DNA from 2 places in the Paenibacillus sp. GbtcB18 genome. Region 1 is predicted to be linked to the other one. Evidence: riboswitches for the same ligand, from Rfam matches in the RefSeq annotation. Region 1 holds a riboswitch; the other holds the start of a gene.
The links. Region 1 has a riboswitch for cobalamin ahead of KVT34_RS14970 (ABC transporter substrate-binding protein). Riboswitches for the same ligand answer to the same signal wherever they lie in the genome.

Region 1 (4,412 bases):
TGAAGGACGGCGACCACCGTCAGCCCTTCTTCCCGCTGCCACTGCCGCACGTAGTCCATCAGCTGCATCTGGTAGCCGATGTCGAGATAAGTCGTAGGCTCGTCGAGCAGCAGCAGGCGGGGCTGCTGTGCCATCACCTTCGCCAGCGCCACGCGCTGTTTCTGCCCTCCGCTCAGGTTCTCGACCGTCCGGTCGGCGAGCGGCTCCAGATCGAGCCGCCGCATAATCCGGTCGATCAGCGCAGCAGCGTCCTCCCGGTCTTCCCCGAGCCAGTTCTGGAAAGGGAACCGGCCCATTTCCACCACCTCACGGACGGTGAAACCGAGCGGAGGCAGTGCATCCTGCTGAAGCACGGCAAGCCAGCGCGCCAGCTCCTTGCGGGCGTAGCCCGCGACTTCCCTCCCCTGGAGAAGAATACGGCCTTCCGTAAGGGGGTCTACGCCTGAGATAAGTCTCAGCAAAGTCGATTTACCGCTCCCGTTAGGCCCGATGACGCCAAAAAATTCGCCGGGCTTCACCTCGAAACGGATATCTTTGAGCACGCGGATTCCACCGAAGCTTTTTCCCGCACCCTGCACTTCGATGATCGGTTCCATCAGCTTCTCCCCCATTTCTTCTGTTTGCGCAGCAGGTAAGCGAAGAACGGCGCGCCCAGAAACGCGGTGATGACGCCGAGCGGAATCTCCGTCGGGCTTAGAAGCGTCCGGGCCAGCGTATCGGCCCAAAGGACGTAGATGGCTCCGCCTACGGCGGAAAGCGGCACGATCAGCCGGTAATCCGGTCCCGCGATCAATCGGATCAGATGAGGCACGATCAGCCCGACAAACCCGATCACGCCGGATACGGAAACGGCCGCAGCCGTCACCAGAGTCGCAGTGATCAGCACGATCAATTTCGTCCGCTCGACATGGATGCCCAGATGGGCGGCCTGACGTTCCCCGAGCGCCAGCAGGTTGAGTGTCCGCGCATAGCTGTAAAGCACAACGAAAGTTACGAGAAAATACGGAAGGAGAACGGTTGTGTACGACCAGCCTTTCATCGCGAGACTGCCCATCAGCCAGAAAATGATTTCATTGACGACCTGTTTGGACATCGACACGAGAAAAGAAACGACGGAGCCGAGAAACGCCTGCATCACGACACCGGAAAGCAGCAGCGTCTCCATACGGATTTTGCCGTCGGTCCGGGCCAGACGCAAGACGATCCAAAGTGAAACGGCTCCTGTGGCAAAACCGACGACCGGTATCGTCCACGTACCGAAAAACATAGTCTGCAGACCGAAGTAAATGACGAAAGCCGCGCCGACGCTCGTTCCGCTGCTTACCCCAAGCGTATACGGGTCCGCAAGCGGATTGCGCAGGACGCCTTGAAAAGCGGCTCCCGCTACCGAAAGGGAGGCCCCGACCAGGATGGCCAGCATCACGCGCGGCAGCCTTACCTTCATAATAATCTGCTCCGAGGATACGGGCCAGTCCGGCGTGATCCGGTCACCGATCCAAGGCAGCTTGCTCCCCAGAATCGAAGCGATCTGACTCACCGGCAGATGGGCCGAGCCCAGCGATAGACTCAGCACAATAGAAAGAAGAAGGAGTAAAACTCCTACTCCTCCCCAAAGTCCCCATTTAGGTTTCATTTATTTCACCAAGTCCGGATAGATGGCTTTAGCCATTTGCAGGAGTCCCTCCGTCAAACGCGGTCCCGGACGGGTCAGCGTATTCTGGTCGAGACCGATCACCTGGTTGTTTTTAACGGCATTGATTTCGTTCCACCCGCTGCGTCCGCGAATGAGTTCTTCAAGACTTTTCTTCGTTTTGTCATCCACTACGCCTTTGGCGAATAAAATAACGTCCGGGTTCTGCTGGATGATTTTTTCCTCGCTGATCTGCTTCCAGCCCGTAATGTCGGAAGCGACGTTGACACCGCCCGCCAGCGTGATCAGCTCATCCATAAATTCACCCTTACCGACTGTCCAGCCCGGGGAGAATTCGATATAGACTTTTTTCTTCTTTTCCGCCGCTACGGTTTTTACAGCATCCGTAACTTTTTGACGGTCTTCTTTCATTTTTGCGACGACTTTTTCCGCCTGTTCCTGATGGTCGGTAATCTGGCCGTAAAGCTGAATATTTTTCATGACGTCGTCAAGCGTCTTCGGCTCCACCTTGAACACGTTGATGCCCATAGCGCGCAGCTTTTCGACCGATTCTTTTTTCATCGAAACGCCTGTGAAAACAATGTCGGCTCCCGACGCGATAACCGATTCCTGGTTAGGCTGCGTAATTCCGCCCATTTTCGGCTTATTTTTCGCTTCCTCCGGGTAATCGTCAAAATCGGACACGCCGACGATATTATCGCCCAGACCGATCGCAAAAAGAGCTTCCGTTTCCGCCGGCGAAACCGATACGATTTTTCCCGGCGCTTTCTCGAACGTAAATTCCTTGCCCGTCGCATCGGTTACTTTCAAAGGATACTGCGTTTTCTTCGCGCTCGATTGCGGAGCGGTGCTTGCCGCCGGAGAGGCCGAACCCGCCGTTCCGTTATCCGCGCTTTGCTTGCCGCAGGCTGCCAGGCCGACGGCCATCGTCAAAACAAGCAGCAGCAGGGCGTATTTAAAACCCCCGGTGGTTTTTCGTTCGTTGTTCATGTTCTCTACTCCCTTGCAGATTTAGTTTGACTTGAGGTTGTCCCACGATGTTCGCGCATGTCAACAAAAAATCCCCCCTATCCGGAGATAGAGGGGATAACTTTCAGAATCACGAGGTGGAACGGCCGTCAATCGGACGTCCTTTCCGGTTTCGCGCGATCCTCTCCTCGAAGGATATTGTGCTGCAAACCGGCAGGCAGGTCTCCTGACTTACGGATGTTTGACCGTCTTGCCTTCCCATCCGCGAGCGGACAGTGGCATCGTAAGACGATCTCCGTATTACAGTGGCGGGACCGTGCCGGATTTGCACCGGCTTCCCTTTTCACCCTGGGCTTTGGCTCCGCTGAGAGACGCCGCTTTCGGGACCTGACGGTAAACGTATGAGGTTGGGCCTTCAAGTTCATCCCCCATTATAGGCCAAGCGGCTGCGGAAAGACAAGGACTTTAGTCATCGCACCACATGCAGTTACCGGCGTCCGCTTTGGAGTCGCGGCGGCGGCAAGGTCGTCCGCTTCACGATTTGGCGGCGATCTTTTTGAGTACCTCGAACGACTGCTCGGGATTGCGGCTGTTCACCGCCATAAAAGCGACGAGCCCCTTGCCTTCCACGCCGTTGTCCTTCATCCACTTGGAATACTGGAGCGGAATGCCGTACAGATGCGTCTCCTTCTTAGGCGCTTCGGGCGGATTCTTTTTCTTGCCGGCAGGTTCAATCGTCGCCTCGAGTACGCCCTCCGGATAGTCTTCCTGCTTGAAATGCTCGTCCAGCGGCAAAAATGCCCCTTCGGCCGCATAAATCTTAAACTGTTCTTCGGGGATGATCAGGATACCGTGATTGCCGTATCCCATTTCGACGATCATCTTTTCGTTGGAAAAAAGCGGGGACGTATTCAAATAGATGGACGGCTTGTCCCCCACAAGCGCTTTCAACGAATTTTCAAGCTTAAAAGCGGCATCGACCGGTATGCCGTCACGGGCCATCATAAAGATGGAAACATCCGCTTTGGGCTGGGCCTTCCCGCACCCGGAAACCAAGACGGTGAATAATAAAAGCAGTACTGCAGCCGGAAACCAGCGTTTCTGTGTCATTGTAATCCCTCCGTTGCCCGATAGCCTATGCAAACGCTGCAAAAAAGCCGGCATTTACCGGCTCTTCTGGACTAGATTCATATATTCGTTAATCTTATGATCAAGAAGCGTACTCATTTCAATTACGGACTCGGAAGTCATAGCCTCACCGGACTGAACCATCTGTTCCAGTCTGTGCCGCATAAACTGAATTTCTTCTTCCAGGTGAAAGAGGGAGGCTAATTTGGCAGGTCGTTTGGATAACCAGCGTTGATCGGAAACGTCATGGCTGTACCAACCCGAGTTGTCGGCCAGACGATATTCTAAATAAGCCATACATATCCCTCCTTTACCCTAAAGATATCAGTTTTTTCCGATTCTGAAAACTATTTTTTGGGACAAGTCTTTACAATTTTTTCACAAAAGACCCAATACGGTCCAAAGCCTCGTTCAGTTGTGAAACGGAAGTCGCATAGGAGCAGCGGACGAAGCCTTCGCCGCCGTTGCCGAACACTTGTCCCGGAACGGCCGCCACCTTCGCTTCGGTCAGGAGCCGCTGAGCGAACTCTTCCGAGCTGAGGCCCGTCGAAGCGATGGAAGGGAACGCGTAGAACGCTCCCTGAGGCTCGTGGCAGTCGAGACCGATCTGCCGGAAGCCTTGAACGACCAGGCGTCTGCGCTGGTTATAGGACTCGATCATCCG
Region 2 (4,412 bases), on a different contig from region 1:
GCGACTGCGCGTAGACGGTTTCCTCGACGGTCATCGGCTGTGTAAATGCCACATCGCCGTAAATGACCGGCGGTTTCACGCAGCGTGAGCCGTAGGACTGCACCCAGCCGTTGCGCGTGAAGGCGAAGCCGTCCAATTTTTCGCCGAAAAATTCCACCATGTCCGTCCGTTCGAATTCCCCGTGAACGAGAACGTCCAGATCCAGCTCCTCCTGAAGCTTGATCCACTTATCGATCTCGCTGCGGATAAACGCTTTATACTGCTCGTCCGTCCATTCCGCCTTTCTCCATTTGGACCGCGCCTGTCTGACTTCCGCTGTCTGCGGGAAGCTTCCGATCGTCGTCGTCGGGAGAAACGACAGCTTCCACTTCTCGCGCTGAAGGGTCCGTCGCTCGCCGAAGCCCTCGCCGCGTGCCGCCGGCACCTTTTGAAGCTGCAAAGCGGCCGCCTGGACGGCTTTGTTGCCTCGAGCTTCGGAAGACCGGAGGGCGGCAAGCGCTTTTTCGTTCCGCTGAAGCGCTTCGGCCGTTTCCCCCGTTTGGGATACCGCCGCCTTGGACAGCAGGACGATTTCGTCCAGCTTCTCGTCGGCGAAGGCAAGAGCGTCTCTCAGCACCGGATCGAGCTTATCTTCGTGAACGGTGGACACCGGCACATGCAGAAGGCTGCAAGATGTCTGGACAATGACCCGCTCCCCGGGAACCACGGCCAAAATGTCGCGAAGCGTATCCAGCTTCTCCTTCAGATCGGAGCGCCAAATATTCCGGCCGTCCACGAGACCCGCTCCCAAAATTTTGCCTTCGGGAAATCCTTCGCTCTTCAAAAGCTTCAGCGTCTTCTCGCCGCCGTGTACGAAATCAAGCCCGATCCCGCTCACGGGCAGCTTTACGATTCTGTCGTAATGTTCCACGGCTTCGAAGTAGGTCTGGAGCATAATTTTCAATCCCGGCGCCGCCTCTGACAGCGTTTTGTAGATCGCTTCGATCCGGTTCATATCCTCTGCGGTTACGTTTGTCGAAAGCAACGGTTCGTCCACCTGCACCCATTCGACGCCTTCCTTTTCCAGCTCGCGCAGCACTTGGCCGTACAGCGGAAGCAGCCGGTCGATCCAGGCATCGGTTTCCGTCTCGGCGTACCCCTTGGACAATTTCAGAAACGTAAACAGTCCGAGCAGCACAGGCTTGCCCTGGATTCCGAGCGCTTCTTTGGCTTCGCGGTAAGCTTTGAGTGGTTTGTTCTCGACCAGCTCCGGCTTGGCGCCCTGGAGTTCCGGCACGATATAATGATAGTTGGTGTTAAACCATTTCGTCATTTCGCATGCGGTAGCCCCCTCTTCGCCTCTTGCCATCGCATAGTAGGTGCCCGGAGATACTTCGCCGCCCTCGTATTGAAACCGTGCCGGTACGATCCCGAACATGGCGGAAGTATCCAGCACGTGGTCGTATCCCGAAAAATCGTTGACCGCGATAAGCTCAATGCCCTTCTCCCGCTGAATGCGAAGATTTCCCAAACGGACTTCGGCCAGCTTGTCCGTCAGCTCCTCTTCGCCGATTTTGCCGGCCCAGAAAGACTCCAGCGCCTTCTTCCATTCACGTCCCGCTCCGATTCTCGGGTATCCCAAACTGCTGCTTGTCAATGCGTTCATGATCTTGACCTCCTGATAGTCGCTTGAATTGGATGTTTGCATGAGTTCCCTGCTTCATTGCTTATTTGTACAAGAAAATAAAAAAGGACGTCAATATCCCCGAAGCAGACAAGGATAAAGACGCCCTCTGTTTGTATATACAGTGGCCCGTACTTTAACACCTCCCTATCTCCCGTAGGTAAAGCAGTGCTGTCAGAACAGGCAGGTCTCCTGGCTCCAGAATCATCATCGTCGGCTGCCTTCCCGGTCTAAGACCAGTGGCGTGTTCGCCTTGACTCCTCTGTTACAGTGGCGGGACCGCGCCGGTTTTTCACCGGACTTCCCTTTTAAGCTCCAGTTCCCCCAAGGGGCTGGGCACCTATTCCCAACATATTCAATTGGTTAACTTAGAAATGACTATACACAACGCGGCATGTTTATGCAAGCTTTATTCTGACGGAATGCCGAAATGTTTAAGCAGAGCTTCCTTGTAGGCCTCGTCGTTTTCAGGCACGAACGTGCGCACGCCTTCGGGCGTGAACAGCTTAAACTCCTTGCCGGAGACCGAATTTCGTCCCTCCCGGGTCCGAATGGCTACCATCGCATCCTTCCTGAAAATGGAGTCCTGACTGTGCTCGCACCAGAAGCTGGCCATGACAAAATCTTTGGGCAGCTGCGGCTCTTCGGTAAACGAGTATATGCGCCTCCAACTGCCGTGATGCTTCTCGCTGAGCACCCAGCCGTATAAGGAGTCCCGCTCCATGGCGTAAAGCTCCTCGCCCTGCGGCTGCTCCAGCTTCTCGGCAAGACGGACCGGTCTCCGGGGCACGATGCCCCCGACACCTACGTCGCATAAGTAGCTGACTCCTTCCGCTTCCACTTTCAGCACATGATGGCGGCGCTTTGGCGGCAGCTCCGTCTCGTCTCTCCAGAACCGGGCGACATAGTCGGTCACGGGATAGCCGAGCTGGCGCAGCAGCCAGCCGAACAGGGCGTTCAGCTCGAAGCAGTAGCCGCCCCGCCGCCGCTCGACGATTTTATGACGCAGACGCTTTATGTCCAGAGACAGCGGAACCCCGTTCAGGATGTCCAGATTTTCATACGGAACAGTATGCAGATGCTGCTCCTGCAGCAAAGCCAGCGCCTCATAACTGCCGTCCAGCGGTCCTTCGTAACCGATTCGGTTGAGGTAAGCCTCCACTTCCGGTTTCAAATCTTCTCTATCCGTCCTCACAGGACACGCTCCTTTGCGGCAGGTTCACAGACCGTAATTTCTTTGGTACAGAGATCCAAAATACGGCTGCGCACATCGCATTTGGAAATGAACAGCGGCTTGCCGTCCCGGTCTATCCAATACGCGATAGGCAGCGAAACTTCGCTGCCGCGGAAGGATCCGTCCGCATGACTCGTCCCGATAACCATGGCATGATGCCGGGAGGCGATTTCTTTCGCTTTTGCAACCCATTCATCGAACTGCTCTTCACTGAACATGCCAACGCCGATCGGCTGAACGTACAAATCGGTTCGGGGGCTGCTCGCCTTCTCCACCTCATTCAGAACCAATTCGTCACACAAAATCGGGGTAATGACCAGTCCTTCTTCAAGCGCGGTTTCATATCCGCTATATTTGGCCCGGTCTATCACGACTTCCCCTTGCCGGTTAATGATCACGGCCCGGTCTTTCGGATTCTTCGAACCGCTTATCAGCAGCGTACGCGTACAGGCCGCAAGCTCACACGCCCGGGACAAATTCGTATGCAAATATCCTTCGGGGAAAACAGCCGCTGCCACGTCGGGATATCTCTCCAGTTCCGCTTGCAATTGTTCCAGATTCCGCTCCAGCATAGGCTGGCTGACGAGAATTTTCAATCTCACCACCTCCGGCTTATCCTTAAAGATTTCAACAACTTGGTGAAATATTCCTCCATGTTCACCAGCTTTTGATAAGTTTTCGCTCAATTGGCATCATTATTTATTGCATTATCTGCCAGAGAACTCCATAATAGGAATCTGAGTTCTTTTTTCTTTTAGAAAGAGAGTGCGGCCCGTGAAAGATATCCTTGTTCATTTATTCATCATGACATTTCCTCCTCATATTTACCAGATTTTTATGCTTACGCGTTTTTACAAAAGAGAAAAAAAACGAAACCGTTTTCTAATGGGAATCCTCATGGGGTTTTCCGGCCTTTTCAGCATAAGCTATCCGGTTATGTATCTCGTTCCTGATTTTTATTGGGATCTGAGAGGCGTGCCTCTTCTGCTCGCTTTTATATACGGAGGCTATTACGGAGGGTTTACGGCGCTCGGTATGATGCTGATCTTCCATGGGATTATGTTCCCGTCTTTCGGAGTTTCGGACGTCATCCTCTATGCGGCAGGTTTTCTGCCCATCCTGTTCAGGGCCCGTGACTTCTACCAGTATCCTTCGCGCAAGAAAATCGCCCTCTCCCTCTTGTACTCAAGCATGGGCGCTGCGACGCTGCTTATCTGGATGTCTTATATCGTCACGCATCACGGTTTTGTATGGAAGGATCTGCTGCCGCAAGTAAGTATTCTCGTGACCGCACAGCTTCTGCTGCCGGTGCTGCTCATCCTATGGTTTCAGCACATGCTCCGGCATGACCAGATGAGTATCGAAATCCAGAAAGCGGAGAAGCTGCAGCATCTCAGCGATCTGGCCGCCAGTGTCGCTCACGAGATCCGGAATCCGCTTCAAGTTACGCGCGGGTATATCCAGATTTCCCAGAAGGAAGCCGACGAGAAGATCGGCCGTTATTTAAACATCGCC

Region 2: another riboswitch for cobalamin. It lies ahead of metE (5-methyltetrahydropteroyltriglutamate--homocysteine S-methyltransferase); the one in region 1 lies ahead of KVT34_RS14970 (ABC transporter substrate-binding protein).

Annotation. Positions count from the first base shown of each region.
Region 1 is NZ_JAGXJX010000004.1:267,637-272,048, forward strand. It holds gene KVT34_RS14960 (ABC transporter ATP-binding protein) at 1-596, opposite strand, end outside; gene KVT34_RS14965 (FecCD family ABC transporter permease) at 596-1,633, opposite strand; gene KVT34_RS14970 (ABC transporter substrate-binding protein) at 1,634-2,641, opposite strand; cobalamin riboswitch at 2,820-3,026, opposite strand; gene KVT34_RS14975 (hypothetical protein) at 3,155-3,730, opposite strand; gene KVT34_RS14980 (aspartyl-phosphate phosphatase Spo0E family protein) at 3,785-4,045, opposite strand; gene KVT34_RS14985 (aminotransferase class I/II-fold pyridoxal phosphate-dependent enzyme) at 4,116-4,412, opposite strand, start outside.
Region 2 is NZ_JAGXJX010000001.1:1,095,633-1,100,044, reverse strand. It holds gene metE (5-methyltetrahydropteroyltriglutamate--homocysteine S-methyltransferase) at 1-1,645, opposite strand, end outside; cobalamin riboswitch at 1,829-2,022, opposite strand; gene KVT34_RS04990 (arylamine N-acetyltransferase family protein) at 2,073-2,858, opposite strand; gene KVT34_RS04985 (hypothetical protein) at 2,855-3,502, opposite strand; gene KVT34_RS04980 (sensor histidine kinase) at 3,795-4,412, shown strand, end outside.